Regions from separate parts of the Peribacillus sp. B-H-3 genome, predicted to be linked through region 1. Evidence: a T-box and tRNA genes for the amino acid it is inferred to sense, from the RefSeq annotation. Region 1 holds a T-box; the other regions hold tRNA genes.
The links. A T-box is a leader RNA that pairs with one kind of tRNA and senses whether it is charged. The one in region 1 lies ahead of metG (methionine--tRNA ligase), so its partner is inferred to be a tRNA-Met.
Positions count from the first base shown of each region.

Region 2: it has a tRNA-Met gene. The T-box ahead of metG (methionine--tRNA ligase) is inferred to sense a tRNA for this amino acid. The anticodon was not compared.
Region 3: it has a tRNA-Met gene. The T-box ahead of metG (methionine--tRNA ligase) is inferred to sense a tRNA for this amino acid. The anticodon was not compared.

Region 1 is NZ_CP183879.1:3,129,040-3,138,626, forward strand. Features, by position in the region: partial or broken gene ACN6MY_RS15560 (hypothetical protein) at 565-834, opposite strand; gene ACN6MY_RS15565 (hypothetical protein) at 890-1,102, opposite strand; gene ACN6MY_RS15570 (NADH:flavin oxidoreductase) at 1,572-2,702, opposite strand; partial or broken gene ACN6MY_RS15575 (IS1595 family transposase) at 2,928-3,070, shown strand; gene ACN6MY_RS15580 (DUF2785 domain-containing protein) at 3,160-3,984, opposite strand; gene ACN6MY_RS15585 (VOC family protein) at 4,266-4,730, shown strand; partial or broken gene ACN6MY_RS15590 (transposase) at 4,903-5,388, opposite strand; partial or broken gene ACN6MY_RS15595 (IS110 family transposase) at 5,390-5,635, shown strand; partial or broken gene metG (methionine--tRNA ligase) at 6,014-7,650, opposite strand; T-box leader at 7,707-7,972, opposite strand; gene ACN6MY_RS15605 (hypothetical protein) at 8,744-9,151, opposite strand; gene ACN6MY_RS15610 (hypothetical protein) at 9,167-9,587, opposite strand, start outside.
Region 2 is NZ_CP183879.1:4,382,700-4,392,286, reverse strand. Features, by position in the region: rRNA gene ACN6MY_RS21930 (23S ribosomal RNA) at 1-1,375, shown strand, start outside; rRNA gene rrf (5S ribosomal RNA) at 1,482-1,598, shown strand; tRNA gene ACN6MY_RS21920 (tRNA-Val) at 1,609-1,684, shown strand; tRNA gene ACN6MY_RS21915 (tRNA-Thr) at 1,698-1,773, shown strand; tRNA gene ACN6MY_RS21910 (tRNA-Lys) at 1,831-1,906, shown strand; tRNA gene ACN6MY_RS21905 (tRNA-Leu) at 1,914-1,995, shown strand; tRNA gene ACN6MY_RS21900 (tRNA-Gly) at 2,003-2,077, shown strand; tRNA gene ACN6MY_RS21895 (tRNA-Leu) at 2,089-2,177, shown strand; tRNA gene ACN6MY_RS21890 (tRNA-Arg) at 2,185-2,261, shown strand; tRNA gene ACN6MY_RS21885 (tRNA-Pro) at 2,267-2,343, shown strand; tRNA gene ACN6MY_RS21880 (tRNA-Ala) at 2,361-2,436, shown strand; tRNA gene ACN6MY_RS21875 (tRNA-Met) at 2,460-2,536, shown strand; tRNA gene ACN6MY_RS21870 (tRNA-Ile) at 2,545-2,621, shown strand; tRNA gene ACN6MY_RS21865 (tRNA-Ser) at 2,632-2,724, shown strand; tRNA gene ACN6MY_RS21860 (tRNA-Met) at 2,760-2,833, shown strand; tRNA gene ACN6MY_RS21855 (tRNA-Asp) at 2,840-2,915, shown strand; tRNA gene ACN6MY_RS21850 (tRNA-Phe) at 2,958-3,033, shown strand; tRNA gene ACN6MY_RS21845 (tRNA-His) at 3,054-3,129, shown strand; tRNA gene ACN6MY_RS21840 (tRNA-Gly) at 3,136-3,209, shown strand; tRNA gene ACN6MY_RS21835 (tRNA-Ile) at 3,215-3,291, shown strand; tRNA gene ACN6MY_RS21830 (tRNA-Asn) at 3,293-3,367, shown strand; tRNA gene ACN6MY_RS21825 (tRNA-Ser) at 3,369-3,459, shown strand; tRNA gene ACN6MY_RS21820 (tRNA-Glu) at 3,462-3,533, shown strand; gene ACN6MY_RS21815 (TraR/DksA C4-type zinc finger protein) at 3,965-4,711, opposite strand; gene ACN6MY_RS21810 (1,4-dihydroxy-2-naphthoate polyprenyltransferase) at 4,959-5,894, opposite strand; gene ACN6MY_RS21805 (isochorismate synthase) at 6,173-7,591, shown strand; gene menD (2-succinyl-5-enolpyruvyl-6-hydroxy-3-cyclohexene-1-carboxylic-acid synthase) at 7,584-9,341, shown strand; gene menH (2-succinyl-6-hydroxy-2,4-cyclohexadiene-1-carboxylate synthase) at 9,344-9,587, shown strand, end outside.
Region 3 is NZ_CP183879.1:1,284,907-1,294,493, forward strand. Features, by position in the region: rRNA gene ACN6MY_RS06295 (23S ribosomal RNA) at 1-1,167, shown strand, start outside; rRNA gene rrf (5S ribosomal RNA) at 1,272-1,388, shown strand; tRNA gene ACN6MY_RS06305 (tRNA-Asn) at 1,398-1,472, shown strand; tRNA gene ACN6MY_RS06310 (tRNA-Ser) at 1,476-1,567, shown strand; tRNA gene ACN6MY_RS06315 (tRNA-Glu) at 1,576-1,650, shown strand; tRNA gene ACN6MY_RS06320 (tRNA-Val) at 1,661-1,736, shown strand; tRNA gene ACN6MY_RS06325 (tRNA-Met) at 1,764-1,837, shown strand; tRNA gene ACN6MY_RS06330 (tRNA-Asp) at 1,841-1,916, shown strand; tRNA gene ACN6MY_RS06335 (tRNA-Phe) at 1,950-2,025, shown strand; tRNA gene ACN6MY_RS06340 (tRNA-Tyr) at 2,041-2,124, shown strand; tRNA gene ACN6MY_RS06345 (tRNA-Trp) at 2,130-2,203, shown strand; tRNA gene ACN6MY_RS06350 (tRNA-His) at 2,218-2,293, shown strand; tRNA gene ACN6MY_RS06355 (tRNA-Gln) at 2,334-2,408, shown strand; tRNA gene ACN6MY_RS06360 (tRNA-Gly) at 2,413-2,487, shown strand; tRNA gene ACN6MY_RS06365 (tRNA-Cys) at 2,496-2,569, shown strand; tRNA gene ACN6MY_RS06370 (tRNA-Leu) at 2,578-2,659, shown strand; gene ACN6MY_RS06375 (hypothetical protein) at 2,777-2,980, shown strand; partial or broken gene ACN6MY_RS06380 (IS1595 family transposase) at 2,956-3,087, shown strand; gene ACN6MY_RS06385 (VOC family protein) at 3,187-3,564, opposite strand; gene ACN6MY_RS06390 (ASCH domain-containing protein) at 4,249-4,680, shown strand; gene ACN6MY_RS06395 (hypothetical protein) at 5,215-5,892, shown strand; gene ACN6MY_RS06400 (hypothetical protein) at 6,278-6,883, shown strand; gene istB (IS21-like element helper ATPase IstB) at 6,978-7,739, opposite strand; gene istA (IS21 family transposase) at 7,736-8,992, opposite strand; gene ACN6MY_RS06415 (NUDIX domain-containing protein) at 9,216-9,587, opposite strand, start outside.

The DNA.
Region 1 (9,587 bases):
ATAAAATGACCCAACAATGGAGCATATAAGATCATCTAATCTGTTTGCATAATTAATAACAATTAGAAATACTATCAATTGGTATTTTTTTGATAAAAATAGTTATTCTAATATCTCTTATCAATATATCGGTCTCTAACAATAATATTAAAGAATTATTTGTATAAATGTGCAAAATCCTTTACTCCAACTGGGACATCCACTTTTCCGATCTGTTTGCCTATTTCCTGGAGTGTCTTTGAAGTATTTTTCACTGTGGCTTGGGCGTATTGTTTGTGTTGAATGGGATATTCGCTGGCTTACTGCCGATGAATCTCTCTGCTGCCCCAAGTCCGATTATGCTGAGTGCCTGGGTGAGGCTTTGCTGCTTTTGTTCGTCTGTCAGCTTGTTTCCTAAAAAGTCCCTTCCTGTGATGGCCTCTCCCAGTCAAAGGCGGCGGTGAGCCCGTAGATGCCTTTTTCGGTCTGCTGAAGAACCTTGGGCTTTACTGGCTGAAGCTGTTATTATAGTTTTTCTATCTATTTTCTTTAATCAATTTTACCCGTTTATTTATAAATAATTATTTGATTTATAGAAGAATTAAAAAATACTTCTTTATAATTATCACTATTATTAAGAGACACTATATTTTCTTGTTTCTCAATAATACATATCGGATCGCCAGAACCAGTTGATCCCAAATAATAATATTTTTGTAACTTTTCTGGCATATATAGAAAAATACCTCTTCACTTCATCCAAAAAATTTGCGCTCATTAAATTTTTTTATTAAATATAATTGGTGGGCCATCTTTGTTAACATCCCATTTATCATTAAATTCTTCTGGTAGTATCGTCTTCTCACCTCTTAAATTATTTATAAAAGTTTCTAATCTAGTTGAAATTTCATCATCTATACCAGTGATTCCCCATTCCTTTTCTATGAATACCAACATAACTGGGATGGAAGCTTATTGGTAAAGCTACAGCTTGACCACCTTCTCCTATATGGTGATGCCTCATGGGATCTTTTATATACCTCTTATACTGTGGAAAATGTTTTATAAATTGTTCATCAACAATTGAACTCGACCTCTCTTTATCAAGTCGTATTGTCGGCACTTTAAAACTCTGGATTACTTTTAAGTAATGTATTAAAATTTTTTTGCATTTCTCTCCCAGCCTGCATCATTAGTTCCTGAAATAGCTTTACCTTTAAAATTCATTGCAACTACAAGTCTAGGATCAACTAAATACTCTTCATCAGTGAATTAGTACCTTAACAATATCTGACCTCCATATTCAGCTTGTGTTCAGCACTACCAAAAATCAATTTAGACAGACGAAAGGTGAGCCAACATCTTCTGTAAGCCCACCCTGTCTATTTCCATGCTTCTTCATTGAATTTGCCACCTCTTATTCCTTCATCTGAAAATATGGATCAAATTCTATTTTTCTTAATGCGGTAACGCCAACATTTTGAAAATTTTAGACGCTAAGCAATTTAAACTTAAAAAAGTTGATTCCTTAAACTACAGGAATCAACTTTTTAATTTGGCTTTTTCAAGTAAGCACAGTTGATGGAGAATATTCAAAATTCAAATTCTTTAATTTTAGCATTTGGACTTAATACTTTTTCCGGTACAAATTCTTCTGGTTGTTCTCCATTTTTCACTTTATTTGCCCAGTCATCGTTGGCAAGAGCTCCACGACCTAAAGTGATAACATCTGCTTCACCTTTTTCTATAATCTCTTTTGCTTTTTTGGGGTCATGAAGGCTCCCGTTTGCGATAACAGGTAATTTGCCATACTTTTTAGCTAACGCTGCAAGAGTAGGTCCATCTCCAAAGGCTGAATCTGTTGCGTCTGTTCCTTCACCTTCAGGGAATGCAGGTTGCCATGCTTCAAATTCTGTTACATGGATAAAATCTAGTCCTGCTTGTCCTAACTGACCAAAAATAATTTCGGCATCTTTTTCTTTATCGGCCCACTTATGATAATAGTCATTTATTTTCCCCTGAGAAATTCTAATACCAATTGGATATTCCTTTCCAACTACTTCACGCACTACACTTGAAACTTCCACCAATAAACGAACACGATTTTCTGTAGTTCCACCATATTCATCAGTTCTTTTATTTGTATAATCCGTCAAGAACTGATCAAGGATATACCCATTGGCCCCGTGAATTTCAATTCCATCAAAACCAGCCTCTTTAGCATTCTTTGATGCCTCAACAAACCCTTTAATTATCTCCGTAATATCCTCCTTTGTCGCTTCTTTTGGTAATGGGAATGTTCCATCCCCACCATAAACTTTCATTTGCTGTCCTTTTGGTTGAACTGCTGATGGTCCTAACGTGTCACTTACAAATCGGTTTCCTTGAGATAAGGCACCCGCGTGCATCAATTGAACAAATATTCTCCCACCCTCTTGATGAACAGCATCCGTAACCTTCTTCCAAGCCTTTACTTGTTCGTTGTCTATGATACCGGGTTGATCAAAATACCCTTGACTATAAGTATTATCTGGATATGTTCCCTCGGTTATGATTAAACCAAATCCCCCCCGAGCAAATTTCGCATAATAATCAACCATTTGGTCAGTCGCTACTCCTTCTGGTGTAGCACTTGTTCGTGTCATTGGGGCAACACCCACCCGATTGTCTAGTGTTATGCTACCTAATGTCACCGTTTCAAACAGTAAATCTTTGTTTGCCATAATGTAAACTCCTTCCATATTCCAAATCATGTATAGTATGTTCCATTGTTGAATTAATTAACAGCCGTCAATACCGCAGGCCATGCCTTCCATTAAAATAACAGGCTTTTGTTTATCCAATTCATCCTTTATTATTTGTTCCAAAGTTTCTTTTGAATGTACTCCCGCGATAGTCGTATCTCCAATAACAAATGTCGGACGGCGGTAATATTCGCTTCATCATAGTATTCGGACAATTACCTCTACTGGTTTAGCTTTCTTGAGAAAGGCAAAAAAAAATAGCTGAAAAAGAACAGATAAATCAAATGTTGCTCAGTTCCTGCCAAAATTCTAATCATATTACAGTGAAATTCTTGCGTGAGGTATAAATAAAATACAGCCCATTCTATAAGAACCGGCTTATACTCAATTCTACAAAAACGTATGACGATTAATTACAAAACGCAAATGTACTCTCTCAAAAGATTCTTGCCAACCTATGTTCAATTTTCTTCTGAAGTTGCAGTAGTTTAGGATTACCGTTAATTTTAATGTAAAAACTCTTTAAAAATGTTTTGATATTAAATACTAATAACCAATACTTTTCTTTTTCAATCTGTTCCTTTTGAATTTTTAATTCATTCGGTAAGTGTTGTAGTAATTCTTCTATATCTGCTGCATTCAACCCCCTTTCTAGCATTTCAAGAATAGGGATTAATAACCTTTCATCTTCATCGTGAACATAGACACTACTTGATATAAGAACTTTACTCCATAACACTCTTAATATTTCAGGATAATCTTCTTTATCTAGCTTTGGATTCTTCACCAACATTTCAAAAGTGTCAGCTACATGGGCGACACTGTGAGCCCATCCTTTCCCGGCGACATACCCTCTTAAATCTTTCTCAAGGTAAATGTACTTCATTAACTCCTCTTTAATGCTATTTACTTTGCTTGAGGATAAAAAATTTTCTTGATTATCCCTGTTAAGTATTAATGCTACTAAAAGGGTTGAAAATGCTCTTGTGAACACGGTGTCGGTTTCCTTTTCGCCGATACCTTTAAACATTAGTTCCATACAAGTATCTAAGAGTTCGGTTAATAGTTGAGTTTCAATTTGATTACTCTCAATAATTAATTTATAAAAAGAAGTATAAATCAACTGGTCACGGAGTTCGCTATCCGTAGAACCAATATGCTCTAACATCGACTTTAAAACGGAAGTTTTATCTACGTCTTGCCAATGACATTTTTCATTTTTAAGTTCAGTTAAGATAGACTTTAGTTCACTTTCGCTCAATGAAACACGTCCTAATGATAACCTCATAATTATCCCCTTTTTTATGTAACTGAATATTGAATACTGTATAAACGTGTTTGTTAGCAGGAAAAACTCTTGTAAACATACTACCATAAAAAGTAAATTTTTTTTAACCTCATTTAAAAGCAACAATCTATACGAAAAGTGCCTAAAATAAAAATAAGTTTGTGAAGGTTGACACTAACGGGCAGATTAGTTGTATAAAACATGCGTTTATCTATAATTGGTAATATATTCATAATTGTAGAGGGGTTGAGAACTTGATAGAAGGAATATTTGAAGCACATTTGCCAGTAAAAAATTTAGATGTTTCATTGGAGTTTTATAAAAGGCTGGGTTTGGAACTTGCATGGCGTGATGAAGAAACTGCTTTTTTTTTGATTGAAAAAGGAAAAAGTTGGTTAGGTTTGTGGGAAGGAAATGAGTATCAAACGCCATACCATCCTTCCTTACGACATATTGCTTTTCGAGTTTCATATGAAAATTTAAAAGAATCTTTAAAATGGTTAGATTCTATTCAAGTAAAAGTCGTGCCATTTGGTAGTAGAAAATCTATTGAGCCATTTATTCGACCATATCAAGAAAATGCTTCCGTTTACTTTGAAGACCCTGATGGTAACAGTTTGGAAATGATGTGTTCTGTTGAAGTTCCTAATGCTTTAAAACATATTACTGATAAGCTGTCCTTTGAAGATTGGGAGGAATTAGCTAAAAGTAAATTATAAAAAGAGAAGGCATAATTATTTATTTTGCTTAATGAACTAAACAGCTAATAGTTTGTCAACATTTTTCAGTTAAAACATTAAATCTCTAATGTTATACTAAAAAAGAACATGCCAAATAACCTTCCTAGATATTCGTTTGGAAGGTTTTTCATTATTTAGTTAGACATATAATCTAAGCTGTATCCTGGAAAGTTGTATTGCTTTTTAAAAGCGTATAAATCCATTGTAAAAGTTTATTGGCACAAGCTATAACGGCGACTTTAAAGGGTTTTCCTTCTTCTCGTTTTTTATCATAAAACTCCCGTAACCTTTTGTTACGAGGGATGATCTCATCAGTGGTTTTCTTTTTGCGACAATCACGAATGGCGCAGCGTACAGCCATATATAAGGCGTGTCGAAGTCTGCTTGATCCTCTTTTGGTTATTCGGTTTACCGTGCCTTTAAATCTACCAGATTCAAAAACCCTAGGATCAATCCCGGCAAAGGCCACTAGCTTTTTGGGATGATTAAACCGATCAATTTCTCCAATTTGGGAAATGATCGTTGCCGCGATTTTTTCACCATACCAGGGATTGATTATCTTATATTCTTGTAATTCTTTTGCCAAAACATCTATCTCGGCTTCTAATCTTGATAAATGTTTTTGGTATTCTAAAAGTAAGGAGGATGTAGAGCCGTATAAGAAAAGAGGCATCCAATTATTAAATTTGCGCAATCTTACTAGACAACACTATAATATTACGGGTATCTATGTACAAACAAAATTACAATTTCAGGCTATCTTAGATCAAGTTTTTCCTGAATATAGGGGTGTTTTTGGTGACTTATATTCCTTCGTCTCTTTGCTTACTTTAAAAGAATATCCTACGTCTAAAAACGTTTTGGAAATGGGACAAGAAAGGCTTTTTCTTTTCCAAGTATGCTTGAACCTGACTTTCACCTTTTGCGACATCCAGACCTATTACTGGATTCATTCTAAAATCTCCTCCTCCTAGGAAATTAACCGGTACCCCTAATCCTTCTTGTAGTGTGACAGCTTCGCTTATTATTCGGGATCTTTGTCCCAACCAGCCTCAATCGTTTTTCTACAAGCAGGGGGCGAACTGTTTAGTTAACGGGGATCTATGTCTAGTCCCACGGGTGCTTACGTTCTACCCCGGCTATCGATATAAAAAATGATCAACCAGAAATATCTGGCTGATCTTATAATACGAATGGGTGCTTGTGTTCAATACCCCAAATTATCTATAAGCCGAAAATATGCAAGGTTTTTAAAATTCTTTTCAATTATACGGTTTGCTGCTTAATTTATCTAACTCTTCATCAATTTTCGAAGTATCGATCCGCTCAAAAAGGGGTTCAACATTTGATATAGAATAAGGTGGAATTAAAAACGATTTCCAACTGGCAACAGTTATATTTAACATTCTTTTGACCTTTTCACTGGAAAAAGGAAGAAACGGGGTCAATACATTCGCTAAATTTCCGATTAAGTAAATGCAATTTCCTAATGTTTGTAGGCAAGAGTCCTTATCCTCGTTTACCTGTTTCCAAGGTTGCTGTTCATCGAAATATTTATTAGCGTATCTAACAAGTTCAAATGTTTTTTCCAGTGCCTGCTTAAAGGATGCTGATTCAATGAATTGTCCTACTTCGTCGTATAATAAGTTAACTCTTTCAATAAAAGTGGAAGTGGCGGATTTTTCAGGGATGACACCATCAAACGACTTTTGAATGAATTTCAACGTCCTATTGACAAAGTTTCCATAAGCCCCTAACAGTTCACTATTATGGCTATAAATGAATTCTTTCCAGGAAAAGTCGGCATCTCGGCTTTCTGGAGCGTTGATTGTTAAAAAATAACGTATAGAATCAGGTTCATATCTATTTAGAATATCAGGGACCCAAACAGCCCAATTTCTGCTAGTGGACAGTTTCTTCTTTTCCAATGTCAGATACTCATTCGATACTATATGAGTTGGCAAAGGTTCTTTTCCCAATCCGGCCAAAATCCCTGCCCATATTATTGAATGGAAAGGAATATTATCTTTTCCGTGTACGTAATAAGAAGTGGTACTTGAATTCCAAAAAGCTGAGTCATCTCTTTTAGTTTCCTTTGCCCATAGCTTGCTGCAGTGTAATAGCCCGATACTGCTTCAATCCAAACATAAATTTTCTTATCTTCATATCCAGGAACCGGAACACTTACCCCAATAGGCAAATCCCTTGAAACCGGCCGGTCCTGCAACCCTTCTTTTAAATATCTTAGGGTTAATGAATTTGCATTATCTCTCCATAGATGTTTGTCCTTAGCCTCTTCTGTATAATTTTCTAAAACCTTCTGGAATAAACTTAATGAAAAGTAAAAATGCTGCGTTTTCCTTGTAGTAGGTGGATTATCACAAATTTTGCATTTTCTATCAAGCAGCTCAAGCGGTTCTAAAACGGTGGAACAATTATCACATTGATCACCTCGGGCGGTTGCTCCACAGTTTGGACAAGTTCCCTCAACATACCGATCAGGTAAAAATTGCTGATCATATTCGCAATATGTTTGCTCAATTTCCTTTTTATAGATAAGTCCCTTATCAAGCAGTTTCAAAAAAATCTCTTGGACGATTTTATGGTGGTGCACTGTATCGGTCCTTGTATAAGTATCATAAGAAAACCCTAGCTTTGAAAAGCACCCAACAAATTCTTGATGATATCGATTAGCAATTTCCTTTGGTGTGAGATCTTCCTGTTTTGCCCTGATTGTTATTGGTGTACAATTACAATCGCTTCCTGATACGTATAAAACCTGTTCTCCTTTTAAACGGTAATACCTTGCCAAAATATCTCCAGGCAACAAACTAGAAATGTGGCCAAGATGTAATGAACCATTTGCGTAAGGCCACGCACCGCCAATAAAAACAGCCATAATTTAGACCTCCTAAATTAATAAGAATAAAAACAAAAAACCCCGCCCTTAACAACGTTAAGGACGAGGTTTAATTCCCGTGGTACCACCTTTTTTCGCAAATGATTCACACCATTTGCCTCAACAAGTACTGAGTAATATCACTCTTATACTGTGACAATGCTAACGAGTGCCAAATCTCGTCGTATCCTACTAATACAATAGTATTTTCAGTACGAAACTCAGAGACCATTGTTCAAATGAATGTTTTTGCTTCTTTTCAGCTACCGAAGCTCTCTGTCAAAAACGAATCCATTTTACTTTTTCTCTTCATTGTCTTTATTTTATAATTACAAATATTCTATTCAATATTTTTCCATAAGTCAACATCAAAAGCAACTCGAACAAGGCTTGTTGATCATCGTATCGGTTCTTTCTTCTTAATATCAGATACTACATCGAGTATTAAAATACACTTCTCTTTCTTTTTTTCCTTTTCCAAACACGATAACGCGGACTGTTCTGCAAAGTGGTATAACCATCATGAGCACTCGATTCTCAAAACAAATAATTATTGTATGTTCACTAAATAATACATTGTTTCAGATTATCTCCTGGATTACAGTGAAAAAGAGTATCTAGAAGAATGTGCTTGTTAACACAACAACCTTTTTTCCATATTGAGTCCTTCCCGTTACAGTAATTAAAATTCGTGTAACGCTTTTTAAACGAATAGCGAGTATTTTACGACCGTCTCTAGTAAAAATACAACCCAAAATTTATAAGTCCAGATAGCAAAAGCCTATCCTTTCATGTTATGAATTATTTATCGCCACGATCTGTGTCATTCATGTGTTATCCAAAGCATAATGTACACGAAGTATTCATAATGCTTTTTAAATCTTTATGTATTCTTGTAAGCTTCAGCCTAGATTTTATTTCTATTAGACATGCATGAGAATCAAAGGAGAAACGTACCACTGAAAAAAAGCTCTTCAGAGATCGTTAATCCCAAAGAGCTTATTTGTAATATCAAATCATTTGGTGACGATGGTCCCATCATTACACAAAAGCATATAACCTCAATTATCTATCAATAATAAATTTCTTAACATTATAGTTTTTTTATCAATTCTAAAACTTCAATCTCATCCTGATCTACTATTTTTTCATAGTAGTATTTATCTGTACGTTCAAATCCATTTTGCCTTGCAAGTTCCGCATTAGTAGTACCTAGTCTAAATTGTGATCCTTCTTTATTAAAATTTAAATTATATATATTTCCTCTGTACTTTGCCTTGTAATCAACTTCATAAATTTCATCAAGTTCAACCTTATTCATTTCCTTGATATATAGCCTGGGTAAGTTAGCACTATCTTTATAGTTACTAGGATAAATTTTTTCCTTAAACCCATTGTTCAAATCCACTTTATCTTCACTAACTAATCTTATACTATCTCCATCAATATTACTGACCCTAAAGATTTTACTTGTATATTTTGCAAAAGTCCCTTTTTCCATACATTTCCCCCCTTATTATTTGACTGGTGTAAACACTTTTAAATCACTATCAAATATAGCTACTAGTTTTTCAATACCATCCGTTACTCTATATAATTCTGCTCCATTATTAGGAAAATATCTATTATCAAATTGCCACTCAGGAACTAATTCACCATTTCTTGACCCTGTAAAACCATTCAGTGTACATGGTGGACCATCTGTATTTGTTCCTCCGAAGCGCTCTCCGTAAGGGATCTCAATATTATCTGCCCTGTTAGTTGTAAATTTAATTTTCCCGTATACATTCCCATCTTCAGGGAAAGGCCTACTTCCATTCCAAGAAGTGTAGTCAAGGCGGAAAGATTCAACAACATCACCATAGTTTTTAATATGACCAACGTCATCAACTTTAGCAATATATCCTCCAATTTCAGCATAATCTCCGGATAAATAT
Region 2 (9,587 bases), 1.3 Mb from region 1:
GAAGGCGGAGCTGTGATGGCGAGGGAAATATAGTACCGAAGTTCCTGATTCCACACTGCCAAGAAAAGCCTCTAGTGAGATGAAAGGTGCCTGTACCGCAAACCGACACAGGTAGGCGAGGAGAGAATCCTAAGGTGTTCGAGAGAACTCTCGTTAAGGAACTCGGCAAAATGACCCCGTAACTTCGGGAGAAGGGGTGCTTTTTAGGGTGAATAGCCCGGAAAAGCCGCAGTGAATAGGCCCAGGCGACTGTTTAGCAAAAACACAGGTCTCTGCGAAGCCGCAAGGCGAAGTATAGGGGCTGACACCTGCCCGGTGCTGGAAGGTTAAGGGGAGAGGTTAGCGCAAGCGAAGCTTTGAACCGAAGCCCCAGTAAACGGCGGCCGTAACTATAACGGTCCTAAGGTAGCGAAATTCCTTGTCGGGTAAGTTCCGACCCGCACGAAAGGTGTAACGATCTGGGCACTGTCTCAACGAGAGACTCGGTGAAATTATAGTACCTGTGAAGATGCAGGTTACCCGCGACAGGACGGAAAGACCCCGTGGAGCTTTACTGCAGCCTGATATTGAATTTTGGTACAGCTTGTACAGGATAGGTAGGAGCCTGAGAAGCCGGAGCGCCAGCTTCGGTGGAGGCGTCGGTGGGATACTACCCTGGCTGTATTGAAATTCTAACCCGCGCCCCTGATCGGGGCGGGAGACAGTGTCAGGTGGGCAGTTTGACTGGGGCGGTCGCCTCCTAAAGAGTAACGGAGGCGCCCAAAGGTTCCCTCAGAATGGTTGGAAATCATTCGCAGAGTGTAAAGGCACAAGGGAGCTTGACTGCGAGACCTACAAGTCGAGCAGGGACGAAAGTCGGGCTTAGTGATCCGGTGGTTCCGCATGGAAGGGCCATCGCTCAACGGATAAAAGCTACCCCGGGGATAACAGGCTTATCTCCCCCAAGAGTCCACATCGACGGGGAGGTTTGGCACCTCGATGTCGGCTCATCGCATCCTGGGGCTGTAGTCGGTCCCAAGGGTTGGGCTGTTCGCCCATTAAAGCGGTACGCGAGCTGGGTTCAGAACGTCGTGAGACAGTTCGGTCCCTATCCGTCGTGGGCGCAGGAAATTTGAGAGGAGCTGTCCTTAGTACGAGAGGACCGGGATGGACGCACCGCTGGTGTACCAGTTGTCTTGCCAAAGGCATAGCTGGGTAGCTACGTGCGGACGGGATAAGTGCTGAAAGCATCTAAGCATGAAGCCCCCCTCAAGATGAGATTTCCCATAGCGCAAGCTAGTAAGATCCCTGAAAGATGATCAGGTTGATAGGTCTGAGGTGGAAGCGTGGTGACACGTGCAGCTGACAGATACTAATCGATCGAGGACTTAACCAAAATGACGCGTTCAACCTTCTCTATTATCTAGTTTTGAAAGAACAAAAAAAGTTCTTGCAAAATCTCAAAAAAAGATATATAATAATATATGTCTTTCGAGAAAATGTTTGGTGGCGATAGCGAAGAGGTCACACCCGTTCCCATTCCGAACACGGCAGTTAAGCTCTTCAGCGCCGATGGTAGTTGGGGGTTCTCCCCCTGTGAGAGTAGGACGCCGCCAAGCTTATAATTATGGAGGATTAGCTCAGCTGGGAGAGCATCTGCCTTACAAGCAGAGGGTCGGCGGTTCGATCCCGTCATCCTCCACCATATTATTTCACCTGCCGGTGTAGCTCAATTGGTAGAGCAACTGACTTGTAATCAGTAGGTTGGGGGTTCAAGTCCTCTTGCCGGCACCATCTTCATAAAATTTTGTACGAGCTATCGTTCGAACATTATTTCCATCTTATTTGTTTGAGCCATTAGCTCAGTTGGTAGAGCATCTGACTTTTAATCAGAGGGTCGAAGGTTCGAATCCTTCATGGCTCACCATTCATATGCGGGTGTGGCGGAATTGGCAGACGCACCAGACTTAGGATCTGGCGCCGCAAGGCGTGGGGGTTCAAGTCCCTTCACCCGCATCACAATGCGGAAGTAGTTCAGTGGTAGAATACAACCTTGCCAAGGTTGGGGTCGCGGGTTCGAATCCCGTCTTCCGCTCCACTTTTCGTAATGCCGGGGTGGCGGAACTGGCAGACGCACAGGACTTAAAATCCTGCGGTAGGTGACTACCGTACCGGTTCGATTCCGGTCCTCGGCACCATTTATATGCGCCCGTAGCTCAATTGGATAGAGCGTCTGACTACGGATCAGAAGGTTATGGGTTCGACTCCTTTCGGGCGCGCCATATTACGGGAAGTAGCTCAGCTTGGTAGAGCACTTGGTTTGGGACCAAGGGGTCGCAGGTTCGAATCCTGTCTTCCCGACCATGTGATTTTTTTAAAATGGGGCCTTAGCTCAGCTGGGAGAGCGCCTGCCTTGCACGCAGGAGGTCAGCGGTTCGATCCCGCTAGGCTCCACCATATCATTATCCTATATTTTATTTGGCGGCGTAGCTCAGCTGGCTAGAGCGTACGGTTCATACCCGTGAGGTCGGGGGTTCGATCCCCTCTGCCGCTACCAAAATATAAGGACCTTTAGCTCAGCTGGTTAGAGCAGACGGCTCATAACCGTCCGGTCGTAGGTTCGAGTCCTACAAGGTCCACCATCTTCAACACGGAGGAATACCCAAGTCTGGCTGAAGGGATCGGTCTTGAAAACCGACAGGGGTGTCAAAGCCCGCGGGGGTTCGAATCCCTCTTCCTCCTCCATTATTTATTGACAGAATATGAAGCATTCTTATTGTCGCGGGGTGGAGCAGTCTGGTAGCTCGTCGGGCTCATAACCCGAAGGTCGCAGGTTCAAATCCTGTCCCCGCAATCATTAGGTCCCGTGGTGTAGCGGTTAACATGCCTGCCTGTCACGCAGGAGATCGCGGGTTCGATTCCCGTCGGGACCGCCATTTTTACTAGATTCAAATGATATGTTATACATATTACCCATTGGCTCGGTAGCTCAGTCGGTAGAGCAAAGGACTGAAAATCCTTGTGTCGGCGGTTCGATTCCGTCCCGAGCCACCATTATATATTAAATAACTGTGGCGGTTGTGGCGAAGTGGTTAACGCATCGGATTGTGGTTCCGACATTCGTGGGTTCGATTCCCATCATCCGCCCCATATATCGCGGGTGTAGTTTAGTGGTAAAACCTCAGCCTTCCAAGCTGATGTCGAGGGTTCGATTCCCTCTACCCGCTCCAAATATGGGCCTATAGCTCAGCTGGTTAGAGCGCACGCCTGATAAGCGTGAGGTCGATGGTTCGAGTCCATTTAGGCCCACCATTCCGCAGTAGCTCAGTGGTAGAGCATTCGGCTGTTAACCGAACGGTCGTAGGTTCGAGTCCTACCTGCGGAGCCATGGGGAAGTACTCAAGAGGCTGAAGAGGCGCCCCTGCTAAGGGTGTAGGTCGCGTAAGCGGCGCGAGGGTTCAAATCCCTCCTTCTCCGCCACTGGCCCATTGGTCAAGCGGTTAAGACACCGCCCTTTCACGGCGGTAACACGGGTTCGAATCCCGTATGGGTCATATTAAAAGATGTATACATTCACTGTATACATCTTTTTTTCATTTACTGAATGCTTACGTCCATGGATATAGTGAGGCCAGATTCCATTTAAGATAAATGGAATCTGGCCTATTTTTTGCTTCTATAATAAATGCTGGGTCCCGCACAATTTGCTTCCAAGAAGTTTTGTATTAAAGCCATCAGACAATAAGAAACTTCAGGATACAAAAAATTGAGAAGCCGCCAAGGCACTGCAGCAATCGGGATCAAGGTATTCAAAATCGTTCTCTATGGGTTTTCCAGCGGCTTTTTAGAGATTTAAAGCTGTACGAGAAACAAGATAAAATGCGGGCATGAATCAAAAAATGGATCGGTTTCCCATCAATATACGCGAATTGAATTTCATAATACAGGGGGTGACAACGTAAGTTATCACCCCCTGTATATATGTCTATTTTTTATCTACATAGCTGTCCTTCCGTTTATATGGAATGTCTCCCAGCTGAGATTCCATATTTTCATCGTCCAGTCTTTGTTCATATTTTTCTTCTCTTTTTGTGGGATACACTTTTTTATTTTTGCCTTCTATATCATTTCCTAGAAACCCTTCGTATTCCTCGGTAAAGCCATTTGTTTCGTCTTCCTCTTTATATAAAGAATCAAAGTTTTCGTTATCGCCTGTAAAATCCGAAGGTGTTTCAGATGTTCCGAAGCGTGCTACTTCGCCAAAGCTGTCTTCCTTTTCATTTGTATCGCCTCTGTGCCTGTTTTCAAAGCTGTCTCCTTTAGATGGAATCAGCAGATTTTCCTCTACAGGCCGATCTGAAGCGGTATGCTGTTCAGGTGTATGCTCTACACAATATAATGTGGAAGGCACTGCCTCTAAGCGCTCATAAGGTATTTCTGTGCCGCAGGTTTTACAGGTGCCGTATGTTCCTTTACTGATTGCGGAGAGTGCAGCATTAACCTTTTCAATCTCAGTCTCAGCATGGCTGTCCAGTGCTTTTTCCCGCTCAATTTCAAATAGCTCTGTGCCCAGATCACCAGGGTGGTTGTCATATGAAGACAGTTCACCTACAGATTCTTTTTCGCTTTTATCCAAAACTGTTTCATGATCATTTTCAACTCTTTGTTCAAGCTGCTCTTTTAGTGTAAGCAGTTCATTTTTTAATGAATTAATTTGCTCATTTGTAGCCATAGATTATCCGCTCCTTAATAGTTGGTCGAACATATTTTTTTGAGTGTAAGGATTAAATACCCGAATATTGAGTATTGAAAACAAGGAAAGTTTTATGCAATTAATATCAATCATTATCATCAAAATGCAAACTCTTGGGTGCTTCCTATTTTTTAGATGAATGGGCATTCCCAGGCAGCCTGTCTATGGCCCTCGAATTTTAAAAGGAAAAAATCCCCATGCATGTGCATGGGGACGGGGATTTATTTTATAGAAAATAGCTTATAAATAAACCGGCAGATAATAATAAGCCGAATATCGTGTTTGTTTGAGCAGTTGCTATCATGGCAGGCACCATTTCTTTGGCAATGGTTTTGCCCATGAACCCTTTAATGGCTTTGACGGCTTTAGGCACACTTAGGATGACAAGCAAAAGCCACGGTGAAACGATTCCGGCTGCACATAGTCCGATGACCCAAAGATAAGCGAATGTGAACATAATGCCCATAAATGTGATGGATTTTTTTTGCCCCATTAATATAGCAAGTGTTTTTCGTCCGTTTGCTTTATCACCATCATGATCGCGTATGTTATTGGCGAAATTAATCAGTCCCACCAATATGCCGCTTGGGATAGCGACCAGTACAGTCATTTTTGAAACGGTTCCAGTTTGGATGTAAAAGGATATTAATATGATCAAGAAACCCATGAATAATCCTGACATCAGCTCCCCGAAAGGAGTGGAGGATATTGGAAGCGGCCCGCCGGTGTATAAATAGCCGACTGCCATGCAGACAAGCCCGACTGCAGCAATCCACCAGGATGACACAGCACAAATATAGATGCCAAGAAGCAGGGCAAGTCCGTATAAGGCAAGGGCGAGGTTCAGGATGAATTGAGGGCTCATGCCGTGGCGGACTATTCCTCCGCCGATGCCGACTGATTTCTCATTATCCAGTCCTCTTTTAAAATCATAGTACTCATTAAACAAATTAGTCGCACTTTGGATAAGTAATGAGGCAATCAGCATTGCAGCGAACAGCACTACATTAACACGTTCTGTCTGCAAGGCAAGTGCTGTGCCTATTAAGACGGGCACAAATCCAGCCGTCAATGTATGTGGACGAATTAATTCCCACCAGATCTTCCAGCTGCGCTTTTCAGGCCGGATAGCCCCGGGATTTTGATGATCTTTATTTTGCATAATTTCTCTCCTAGTTTTGATTTATGAATAACCCCCGATATAAGGCGCTATAAAAAATGGCATACAGCTTAAGTGTAGGAAAACATCATGCAGGTGTCAATGCAAACGAACAAATTTCCTGCTGATAAAGAATTTTAGTTCTGTATTTGAGGAAGAATATAATAATAAGGAATAAAGCAGTCAGAAGAGGCTATGAACAAGGTGGAATAATTGACAGGGAGATAAATTGAGGTGTATCTTTAAATAGGTTTGAAAAGCTTTTAAAATGTACATTCGGGGTGATTTTTTTGGCTATCTCACAGCAGTCTGAACTTCTTTTTGGATTAAATGAGGCCTTAAAAAAGGCACAGGAAACTAATCAAAATGTGCTGTTCAGCGAAGTAAAAAAAATAGATGTTATCAACCCCCTTTCATTTTATCAAGCTGGAAGAGAACGATATGCAGGTGAACGCTTCTTTTGGCAGGATCCTACCAAAGAAACTACCATTATTGGTTTAGGTAAAGTTGAAAAACTTCAGGGTGCGGCTAATGCTGCACGCTTTAAGGAAATTGAGTCCGGATGGTCAGACCTGCTGGGCAATGCTGTTAAGATCGGAACAGCAGATGCTGCTGCGACTGGCCCTTTGCTGTTTGGAGGTTTTTCGTTTGATTACCAAAAAAGCAGCTCTATGCTTTGGGATCAATTCGGGGATCATTTACTGTATATTCCTGCCTTTATGCTAAGCATTTGTGAAGGGGAAGCCTACTTAACCGCCAATCTTATTTGTTCGCCAGAAGATAGTGCAGATCATTTTATTGATTTGATAAATGAACGGGAAAAATATATTTATGAAAGCCTGGGCCGCCGCAGCTTTTCTGGCAATGAGCTTCTTTCACAAACAGAGATCCAGCCGGAAGAATGGAAGAAAACAGTGGCCGAAGCCGTAGAGGAACTTAAAAAAACAGATCTTGATAAAATTGTGCTGGCCAGAGAGATGCGCCTGGTTTTTCAGGATGCGATTTTTTCTGAAGCCATACTTGAAAAGCTGATGGCTGAGCAGACTGCAAGCTTTATATTCAGCTTGGAGTCGGGCAGTGACTGCTTCATAGGTGCTACTCCTGAGAGGCTGATCAAGAAAAGAAAGGGCCAGCTTTATTCTGCATGCCTTGCAGGGACAATTGCTAGAGGTAAAACAGAAGAAGAGGACGAGCGCCTGGGGGCTGAGCTTCTTTGTGACCAAAAAAATTTAATTGAGCATCAATATGTTGTATCCATGATTTCTAAAGCAATAAATTCGGTATGCGACAGGGTATATATACCTGAAAAACCTGAGCTTATGAAAATAAGGCATATCCAGCATTTGTATACACCAGTAACAGGTGAATGTGACCCGGGCGTATCGGTTTTTTCTGTGATTGATAAGCTTCATCCGACACCAGCCTTAGGCGGACTGCCAAAAGAAAAAGCAGTCACCAGAATCAGGGAAATCGAGCTGCTCGAGCGCGGATTGTATGCTGGGCCGATTGGATGGGCAGATTCTTATGGGAATGGCGAATTTGCTGTGGGAATACGATCCGGGTTAATACAGGGAAATGAAGCATCTCTTTTTGCAGGATGCGGAGTAGTAGAGGATTCTTCACCGGAAAGCGAGTACCAGGAAACATCCATTAAATTTAACCCGATGTTAAGCGCATTAGGAGGAAACCTTCATGAATGACCGTGAAGCACTGACAGCATATGCTGCTGCTTTTGTTGATGAATTAGCACAAAATCATGTGAAACACGCTGTAGTGAGCCCTGGATCCAGATCAACACCGCTTGCAATGCTGCTTGTAGAACATCCGGATATTACCGTGCATATTAATGTCGATGAAAGATCAGCAGGCTTTTTTGCTCTGGGCCTCGCAAAAGCCCTTAATGAGCCAGTTGCAATGCTGTGCACATCAGGTACGGCGACAGCCAATTATTATCCGGCGATTATAGAAGCCTATTATTCAAGAGTTCCGCTGATTGTTTTAACAGCGGACCGTCCCCATGAGCTGCGAAGCGTGGGAGCCCCTCAGGCCATCGACCAAATCAATTTATATGGCAAGCATGTGAAATGGTTCGTAGAAATGGCTTTGCCAGAGAATACAGATCAAATGGTTAAGTACGCTAGGAATGTTTCTGCCCGTGCCATAGCCGCGGCAGCAAACGAACCGTCTGGACCCGTTCATTTAAACTTTCCGCTGCGTGAACCGCTTGTTCCTGATCTTTCGATGGCAAAGGAGCAATGGGAGAGCGAGGAAGAACGCGAGGCAGCCGTTATGATAGACAGCGGGGCGCTTGCACTCTCGCCAGGACAGGTGGATAGGATTGCACAGGTATTTAACGAATCAGAATCAGGCATCATCATTTGCGGTGAATTAAAGTATGAAACAACTAAGGATGCTATCCTTTCACTTGCAGGCAAGCTTGGTTTTCCCGTATTTGCAGATCCGTTGTCACAGCTTAGAAGCGGGGACCATAGCAAAGAGCTGATTGTGGATACATATGATACCTTCTTGCGTTTTGGTGAAATTTCAGAAACCTGCAAGCCTGATCTGATTTTGCGGTTTGGAGCCATGCCTGTTTCAAAACCGCTTTTGCAATTTATAAAAAAACAAACAAGCGCAAGGCATATGGTTGTGGACGGCGGAGCAGGCTGGAGAGAGCCTGCAGGCATGGCTACAGATATGATTTACTGCGATGAAGTTTCCTTTTGCCATGATATGCTGCGGAGGATTGATGAAAAAGAAGACCGGAATTTTCTTGAATCCATGGTATCACTGAATGAAAAGGTCAGAAATGCCCTTTTGGCAATAGGAGATGACCATGAGCTTAATGAAGGAAAGCTGTTTTTGCTTTTAAGTGATCTCCTTCCAGAGCATTCCACTTTGTTTGTCGGTAACAGCATGCCTATCCGGGACTTGGACACATTCTTTTTTAACAATTCAAAAGGAATAAGGACGCTTGCAAATCGGGGTGCCAACGGAATTGACGGTGTCGTATCAACTGCTATCGGCGTTAGTACAGTATCGCAAAACACAGTTCTGGCTATTGGTGATTTAAGCTTTTTCCATGATATGAACGGGTTCCTTGCAGCTAAGCTTCAAAAACAAAATTTAACAGTGCTGCTTATTAATAATGATGGAGGAGGAATCTTTTCGTTTCTTCCCCAGTCCAGTGAAAAAGAAAATTTTGAAGTTTTATTCGGCACTCCGCATGGATTGGATTTCTCGCATGCTGCCCAATTATATGGAGCCAATTATGCAAAGGTTGAGAGTTGGGAGCATTTCTCAAAAACTCTTACAGAATCTTTTGATATACCGGGTTTGAAAATTATCGAAGTTCCTACATTAAGGGAAACCAATGTCTTAAAGCATCGGGATTTGTGGAATTTTGTTTCCCAGGAAATAAAAAATGCCAATTCAGGGGAGAATTCTTGAGGATTTCCTGTCAGGATGTCGAATACCATGTTGAGGTAGCGGGAGAGGGAGAGCCACTTTTGCTTCTGCATGGATTTACAGGCAATCTTGACAGCTGGAAATTTCTTATTCCCGTTCTCAGTTCAAAATGCAAGCTGATACTTGTCGACATTATTGGCCATGGAGAAACAGATTCGCCTGAAGATTCCGCTCGCTATGAAGCAAAAAAGGCGGCCGATGACCTAAAGGAGATTCTTGACCAGCTGA
Region 3 (9,587 bases), 1.8 Mb from region 1:
GTGAATAGCCCGGAAAAGCCGCAGTGAATAGGCCCAGGCGACTGTTTAGCAAAAACACAGGTCTCTGCGAAGCCGCAAGGCGAAGTATAGGGGCTGACACCTGCCCGGTGCTGGAAGGTTAAGGGGAGAGGTTAGCGCAAGCGAAGCTTTGAACCGAAGCCCCAGTAAACGGCGGCCGTAACTATAACGGTCCTAAGGTAGCGAAATTCCTTGTCGGGTAAGTTCCGACCCGCACGAAAGGTGTAACGATCTGGGCACTGTCTCAACGAGAGACTCGGTGAAATTATAGTACCTGTGAAGATGCAGGTTACCCGCGACAGGACGGAAAGACCCCGTGGAGCTTTACTGCAGCCTGATATTGAATTTTGGTACAGCTTGTACAGGATAGGTAGGAGCCTGAGAAGCCGGAGCGCCAGCTTCGGTGGAGGCGTCGGTGGGATACTACCCTGGCTGTATTGAAATTCTAACCCGCGCCCCTGATCGGGGCGGGAGACAGTGTCAGGTGGGCAGTTTGACTGGGGCGGTCGCCTCCTAAAGAGTAACGGAGGCGCCCAAAGGTTCCCTCAGAATGGTTGGAAATCATTCGCAGAGTGTAAAGGCACAAGGGAGCTTGACTGCGAGACCTACAAGTCGAGCAGGGACGAAAGTCGGGCTTAGTGATCCGGTGGTTCCGCATGGAAGGGCCATCGCTCAACGGATAAAAGCTACCCCGGGGATAACAGGCTTATCTCCCCCAAGAGTCCACATCGACGGGGAGGTTTGGCACCTCGATGTCGGCTCATCGCATCCTGGGGCTGTAGTCGGTCCCAAGGGTTGGGCTGTTCGCCCATTAAAGCGGTACGCGAGCTGGGTTCAGAACGTCGTGAGACAGTTCGGTCCCTATCCGTCGTGGGCGCAGGAAATTTGAGAGGAGCTGTCCTTAGTACGAGAGGACCGGGATGGACGCACCGCTGGTGTACCAGTTGTCTTGCCAAAGGCATAGCTGGGTAGCTACGTGCGGACGGGATAAGTGCTGAAAGCATCTAAGCATGAAGCCCCCCTCAAGATGAGATTTCCCATAGCGCAAGCTAGTAAGATCCCTGAAAGATGATCAGGTTGATAGGTCTGAGGTGGAAGCGTGGTGACACGTGCAGCTGACAGATACTAATCGATCGAGGACTTAACCAAAATGACGCGTAAAACCTTCACTATTATCTAGTTTTGAAAGAACAAAAAAGTTCTTGCAAAATAATTAAATAAGGTATATAATAATATATGTCTTATGGAAAATGTTTGGTGACGATAGCGAAGAGGTCACACCCGTTCCCATTCCGAACACGGCAGTTAAGCTCTTCAGCGCCGATGGTAGTTGGGGGTTCTCCCCCTGTGAGAGTAGGACGTCGCCAAGCTGGTATTATTCCGCAGTAGCTCAGTGGTAGAGCATTCGGCTGTTAACCGAACGGTCGTAGGTTCGAGTCCTACCTGCGGAGCCATATGGAGAGCTGTCCGAGTGGCCGAAGGAGCACGATTGGAAATCGTGTAGACGGGTACCCCTGTCTCAAGGGTTCAAATCCCTTGCTCTCCGCCATTATACCTGGCCCGTTGGTCAAGCGGTTAAGACACCGCCCTTTCACGGCGGTAACACGGGTTCGAATCCCGTACGGGTCACCATTTACATACTGGAGGATTAGCTCAGCTGGGAGAGCATCTGCCTTACAAGCAGAGGGTCGGCGGTTCGATCCCGTCATCCTCCACCATAATTTTTGATGAAACATTTATATTATCGCGGGGTGGAGCAGTCTGGTAGCTCGTCGGGCTCATAACCCGAAGGTCGCAGGTTCAAATCCTGTCCCCGCAATCTGGTCCCGTGGTGTAGCGGTTAACATGCCTGCCTGTCACGCAGGAGATCGCGGGTTCGATTCCCGTCGGGACCGCCATTTTAAAAATTCAATATAGCTGTAATTAATAATGGCTCGGTAGCTCAGTCGGTAGAGCAAAGGACTGAAAATCCTTGTGTCGGCGGTTCGATTCCGTCCCGAGCCACCATTCACTTAATTATGTGGAGGGGTAGCGAAGTGGCTAAACGCGGCGGACTGTAAATCCGCTCCTTTGGGTTCGGCAGTTCGAATCTGCCCCCCTCCACCATCTATAGGGGCATAGTTTAAAGGTAGAACAGAGGTCTCCAAAACCTCCGGTGTGGGTTCGATTCCTACTGCCCCTGCCAATTTTAAAATAATGGCGATTGTGGCGAAGTGGTTAACGCATCGGATTGTGGTTCCGACATTCGTGGGTTCGATTCCCATCAGTCGCCCCATTTATAACATAAATTGTTACTCAGTTGAATATAATGATATTGGGCTATAGCCAAGCGGTAAGGCAACGGACTTTGACTCCGTCATGCGTTGGTTCGAATCCAGCTAGCCCAGCCATCATGCGGAAGTAGTTCAGTGGTAGAATACAACCTTGCCAAGGTTGGGGTCGCGGGTTCGAATCCCGTCTTCCGCTCCAATATTTAAGGCGGCATAGCCAAGAGGAAAGGCAGAGGTCTGCAAAACCTTTACCACCGGTTCGAATCCGGTTGCCGCCTCCAAATTACATGCCGGTGTGGCGGAATTGGCAGACGCGCACGACTCAAAATCGTGTTCCTTCTGGAGTGCCGGTTCGACCCCGGCCACCGGTATCATGAAACAGCCAAGAGTGCTGTTGTATCAAGGTCTTACACTTAATTGTGTAAGACCTTTTTTCATTTTTCTCACACTACAGATTTGACACTAATAATGTGCGGAGGTCATGTGCGGTGAGTAAACGAAGAACTTGGCTGACATACCAATACATAGGAGGAATGATGATGGAAGTAAAGCATAAATATGAATTCACTGTAAATGGAATGGAAATTACATTAAAGGATAAATCTCATGCGGGCATCTTCCGTCAGTTCTGGTCATACTTCATGAATCTTGATGTGAACAAAACTATTATTTGTTTTGGTACCGGTTCCTAGAACTGAACAAAAAAATTCCTTCACTATGCAGAACGAAAGAAATGTTACTGCTTTCTTGTCAGAGACCGACTTTTACAACCGTTCAAAACATTAGAGATGTGGGTTAATTTCAGTTCAATGAATACCAACTCTTCATACAGAGATAAAGTCTACTTTATCAATATAAAAAAATACCGCTATTAGGCGGTATTTATGATTCCTAATATTTATATATGGACTTCACTGATTAAAGAATGAGTATTTCCTTCTGTGTCTTTAAAAAAGGTCATCCATGTTTCAGTTTGTTCCATTTTTGCAACTATATGTGGTTCGTCAATAAAATAAACGCCTTTTTCAATTAATTCTTCGTGAGCTTCTTTAATATTCTCAACTTGAAAATATATGACAGAACCTGATTGAGTAAAATCTTCTTTTTCAGGAAGGCTAAGAAGAAGGCGAGTACCATTACAATCAAAGAATGCCATAGAGTCTGTGCTGAATAGAAAAGGAAGTTTTAATAAATCTTTGTAAAAACCAACTGCTTTTTCTAAATTTTTTACGGGTATTCCTATTTGTCCGACCTTCTGAATAGAATTTGCAATCATTGAAAACAACTCCTTAATTTTATTCTATCTAAATTTTTTGAATATAAAATATATAATGGTAAATATACCAATAATTTTATTGTACTGTCTAGGTAAAAATATCCAAAAAAGAGGACCAAAAAAGTCCTCAACTAATTTAATACTATAGGCACAATCTTTCAGAACACAGCCTTTAAATAAGAAAAGGGTACGAAATTAAGTTGAATGAAAAAAAAAGACAAAGTACTCGCAATACCCTGCCTCCAAACATTTTAAATCGATAATCACATAAAACTAAATATGGAATTTTCCCTACCCTTATAGAATCGAAAAAAAATTCGATGTTGCAAGGTGTCTTTAGTATTACCAGCACAAGTTAATAGACAAAACAAAGGAAAAAATAGATGATTTTAAGCAGGAGAAAACTGTTCTACAATTCGATTTTTCTAGCATTATCGACAGTGAAAAGTTAGTACCGTTTACTGTGGATCTGCCAAAATAATGCACTAGCATCTATTATGTCCACATGCACTTTGTGTTGCAGCAAAATATAGTTAGAAACCCGAGGACAGCGTACATTTTGGTTAGCTGTCTTTTTTTATGGCAAGAGAGAACATTAAATCTAGATACTGTCTATATTATCCTTATTCAAGGGAACTATATAACCAATTAACTTAATGATGTCAGGAGCAGGGGGGATTAATAATGAAAGTACTGTCGATGATCCAGCCTTGGGCAAGCTTATTTGTCCTTAGGGAAGCCAAATATGAAACAAGGACTTGGAGAACGCATTATCGGGGTCCTCTTGCTATTCATACGAGCAAAAAAGTAGATAAGCCCGCCTGTAGACTGGATGGAGTTGCCGAGCTGCTGGCTAAGCATGGGTATACAGAAGATAACCTGCCGACCGGAATGATAATTGGAGTCTGCAAGCTGAAAAACTGTTTGAAAATAGAAGAAAACAATGGAAACTGGGCGGTCTTAGAAGATAGTCGGGTTATTTCAGGGAACGACTTGTTTTTAGGGGATTACAGAGTTGGCGGCTATGCCTGGGAAATTGAGGACATGCGGATGCTCGATGAATATATTCCTGCAAAAGGGCAGCTTGGGCTGTGGGAGTTTAGCGGAAAGATATAAGTATCAAACCATAGTGGCACTGAATCTGGAAATTCTATGCTGGTGTGTATCTATGAACAGATAAGATTGCTGTTATATCAAAGCTTCTCACTTTATGTGAGGTGCTTTTTTATTTGTTTGGAAACAACAAAATACTAACAAAAGTCATAGACATAATAGATGGGCGTAACCTGTGAGAAACATGGTCACAAAAGGATTCTTATTAATTTCTTGAGAAAGAAGGCGAAGTCAGATATTTAGTGAACTCAGGGCTGCATAGTGGTACTAAGAGTCAAAAAATATCTTGTAGGAATGAAACTTTAAAAATTTGATCGGCAGGATATCCTTGGTTGATTAGTGGGTTATTTGTAAGATATTTTGAAGAAAACAATTTTCTACATTCTAATTCCACTTCCTTGTTGTATAATTATAAGAAAAAATTGGAAATTGGATTATGATATAGTATTAATTTTTGAAAATAATTCAGAATAGTAATTTACATTTAAAATCACTAACTAAATCTAAAGCACAGCAATTTATATAAGGGGGATTCATATGGAATTAGAAAGAAATACCTTAAGACAGCCTTTTTATAAAAACAAGAAAATCATTCTACCAATAACAGCAATCATTTTAGCAATTATTTTCTACTCAGTAGGCTACAGTTCGGCTAAAACAAAAATTGATGGTAAAAAGACCAGCTACGATCAAGTGGTTTCAAAGTTTAAGAGTAAGGAATCTAAGCTTAAAAATATTGATGAAAAAATTGATGCAGCTGGGATAAAATTAGCTGATGTTGAATCACAGATCCAAGATAAACAAGATGAATATGATGCAGCGTTAACAAGCATTGCTAAAAAGGCACAAGCTGAACAGAAACTCAAAGATATAAACAGTCAGATTTCAGGCAGGAAATCTGAAGTAACAAAGTTGAATAAACAAATTGATGCTAAGCATAATGAATTAGCAACTGCTACTAGTCAAGTAAAAGCAGCAAAAGGCAAACCAAAGTTTCTAAGTGCAGGAAAATTTGAAGTAGGTAGGGATTTGCCAGAAGGAAGATATAAAGTATCAGCTAATGGAGGAGAAGGTAACTTCTTTGTAAACCAAGGAGCAGATGTAAATATTATTTTAGGAAATGGAGACTTTGGCGAGAGTGAGTATATGTGGGATGCATATGAAGGTGATGAAATTGAGTTAACCACATCTGCCAAATTTACACCTGTTGAATAGTTAATTGGGGAGTAATTGCTCAGGAAGTAAATTAAATAATTATGGAATCTAGATGTTTAATTCACCGTATCAGTGTAATGTCCGTAAATATGAGCCTTTACATGAATTGCCTGAATGGATGCCAACTCGATCGTATTTCGTGATCTAAAAAAGCTGTTAATTTCTTCACGAGCTGTGTATTGATCACAGTTACTCAGTGTGTACGAAAAACGGTGGTTTACTAGACTTCTCTTGTAAACAGCTTCATAGGGAATATCTCTTTCTTAGATTTGTTGTGGTGACTTTTCTCCCATGAAAAGGTATTCCTTTTAGCTTTATTCATTTACACAAAATATTGAAATACGCTCTTATTTTAATAAATAGTTTTTGTAAAGAGGTGGCTTATATGCTTTTTCATTATCATTTTTGGACTCCCTATGTGGAAGAAACAGAAAAATTTTATGTTAATAAGGGGTTTCGTATATCACAGCGTATAGGAAAGTACGAGGGGGATTTTCAACCATTTAATCCTCCTTTGGCATGGGATGACTTTCGAGAGAAAAAAATAATATTTCGTATTGTAGAAGCAAGAAAAGGGAGTATAAATATAACTTTTGGTCATGGAAAGAAAATCATGTTTGACCATATTGGTTTTTTAGTATCAGAAAATGAACAAAACCATATATGCAAAAATGCAGAAAAAATGGCATGGGAAGTAAAAAGAGGTGAACGAAGAAGCTTTATTGCAACACCCTATAATTTTAGGGTAGAACTTCAAATTAACACAGACTCGGTAGACTATCTGGCGGATAACATAAAAATAAAAGAATTAAAGCTGGAAACTCGAATGAAAGGATTAGAAAACGATCTTTCAAATTTATTTGGCAAACCTGTTGAAAATATTATTTCAGAAATTGGTCATACAGTTACTATTAAAGAAGCAGTATTGGAAGGTATCCTTTCTTCGAATATAGTTGATCCAAATGGAGTTAGAATTTTAAATAATATTTAGTAAAATGGCTTTAATATATTTTTTGGGATATAGGTGTCAACGTCGGTTTATTTTTCCCCATTGTCATCGGAATAAAAGTCCCCATTTATATCGGTTACTCAGTTACTTTGGCTGGGAACATTCCAGCCTTTTTCTTTTCTTTGAGGCGATAGGACTCTCCTTTGATATTAAAAGTGACAGAGTGATGAAGGAGTCGATCTAGAATCGCTGTAGCTAAAACATCATCCCCAAATACTTTTCCCCATTCAATAAATGATTTATTAGATGTTAAGATCATTGCCCCATTTTCATATCGTTTGGACACCACCTGAAAAAAGATATTGGCTGTTAGTTCATCAAATGGAAAATATCCTACCTCATCGATGAGGAGTAAATTGGGGCGGCTCCATTTGTTAACTAAGCGATGGAGAGTTCCTTTTGATTCTGCCTTTCGGCATTCTGATACCACTTCATCAGCCGTTAAAAATAACGCAGTGTATCCTTGTGTAATAGCTTCTACGGCAAAGGATATCGCTAAATGGGTTTTTCCTACACCTGGTGGACCTAATAGAATCCTATTTTCCCCGTTTGCGATGTACCTACAAGTCAAGGTTTCCTTCACACGCTGTTCACTTACACTAGGCTGAAACGTATACTCAAAATCATGGATGTTCTTCATGTAAGGAAGCTTGGCGCTCTTCATCCTCTTGGACAAGAGATTCCCCTGTCTAGCTTCAGTTTCTCTCAAAACAAGAGTGTGCAAAAAATCAAAATATGATACATTATTTCTAGAAGCGTTCTCTAAAAGATCATCTAATTGGTTGGCTATTTCCTGCCAACCAAGATTCTCTAGCTGCTCTTCGAGTTGGTTTTTCATATTGAATCACCTTCTTCCAGAGCAGCATAAGAAGCTAGAGAACGTGTTTCAACATTAGGAGTAGGGACATTTCCAGAATCTTTGGCCGCCAAACCAGTGGGATTCTGATGTTCCTGCTCTTTTCCTGTTTTGTGTAATCCTTCATAATGCTCTAGCTTCACATGAACACTCGTTTTACCCGTTAAAATAGGGTGTTGAGCCACGCACTCCTTCTCATCATAGATTTCAATTTGATGATCCAAGGTTACTTTAACCTTTACTTTGTGGCCCGCATACCGGAAAGGGACAGAATACTTTTTGCCTAAATAAGAGATGAAACAATCCCGGCTTACTTCACGTATCTCCCAATGACTAGTCGGGAAGAGGGGTTTTGTTCCCCAAGTCTGAAGAAACCTTTGTTCGTGTTGTAGGCGTTGAACCGGTGGTTCATTAGTTGTTTGATTCTTCTTTTGATTCGCTGTTTGATCAAGCCATATACGGATATCATGATTTAAGGCGTATATTGTAGGTTCATGTTTTCTTTGGAAGAAATTATTCTTTACATATAGAACCGTTCTTTCCACTTTCCCCTTGGTTTGTGGACGATGAGGTTTACATGCTTTTGGGATGATTCCATAATAGGCTAGAAAATCTTCAAACGTTCTATTAAATCGAATCTCTACTGGACTATGCTTCGTGACGACTGTTTTCATATTGTCATAGAGAATCTGTTCCGGTAGACCGTTAAAGTATGCAAAGGCATTCATGTGGCATTTCATCAGTGTTTCTAATTTCATATCTGTTGTAAACTCCACATATTTCATTCTGGAATAACTTAAAACCATGATGAATGCATAAACTTTTTGAAGCTTACCATCTACTTCATACATACCTACATCCGCCCAATCCATCTGAGCTTGTTTTCCTGGTGCTGTTTCAAATCGTACAGTGGCTTGTTTTTTCGGTTGAACCCGATAGGGTTTTATAAACTCTCGGAGGATAGTTGTTTTCCCCTCGTATCCCATGGCTTGAATTTCCTCAAATAGAACCATGCAATTTGTCGTTCCTTCTTGAATCCTTTGAAGAAGATAAGGCTTAAATGTTTCTAATTTACTCTCCCTAACCTTACGCTTAGATGATTGAGGTAATTGATCTTGATTTATGTATTTACTTACTGTTTTACGATCAAACCCTGTCTCTTCAGCTATAGCTGTTTTTGTCCATCCTTTTTGATGTAATTCTCTTATCATAAAAAATTCCCCAGTCTTCAGCATCGTCTCAAACACTCCAACCCTCTTAAGTGATGAGACAATTATCTGTTATTATTGGGGAATTTTAAACCGCTGATATCGGGTATTTTAGCACCGTTGATGACAATAGGCACACTTTCATTGTTAAAAACAAGCATGCTCCCTTTCTTTTATATATTTAAACGGCTATTCGTTATTCCATAAACTCATCTGTTAGTTAATCAAGAAGGTTGTTTAATACATATTCTTAAAGTCTATACTCTTCAGTAAACTCAATATTTTTTCTGTTTTTTGCATAGTTAATTATTTGTATTCTTATATTTGGGTAAAGAACTATATCATTTAATTGGGTTAGTTTTATCCACTTAACACCAATTTGATTTTTGTCAGGATTGATTGGCAGCTTTGGAATATATCCGTCTTTTATTTTACAATCAAACATTAATTGTAAAGAGTGTGTTTCTCCATATTTATTCGAGTTTAAGTGTGGTGCATACTCATAAACAAAAGCTAAAGGACCAACTTCTACATCGATTGATGCTTCCTCTTTTGCTTCTCTTCGAACTGCTTCAACAACTGACTCATTAGGTTCAACTCCACCTGCTGGCAGGTTATAATG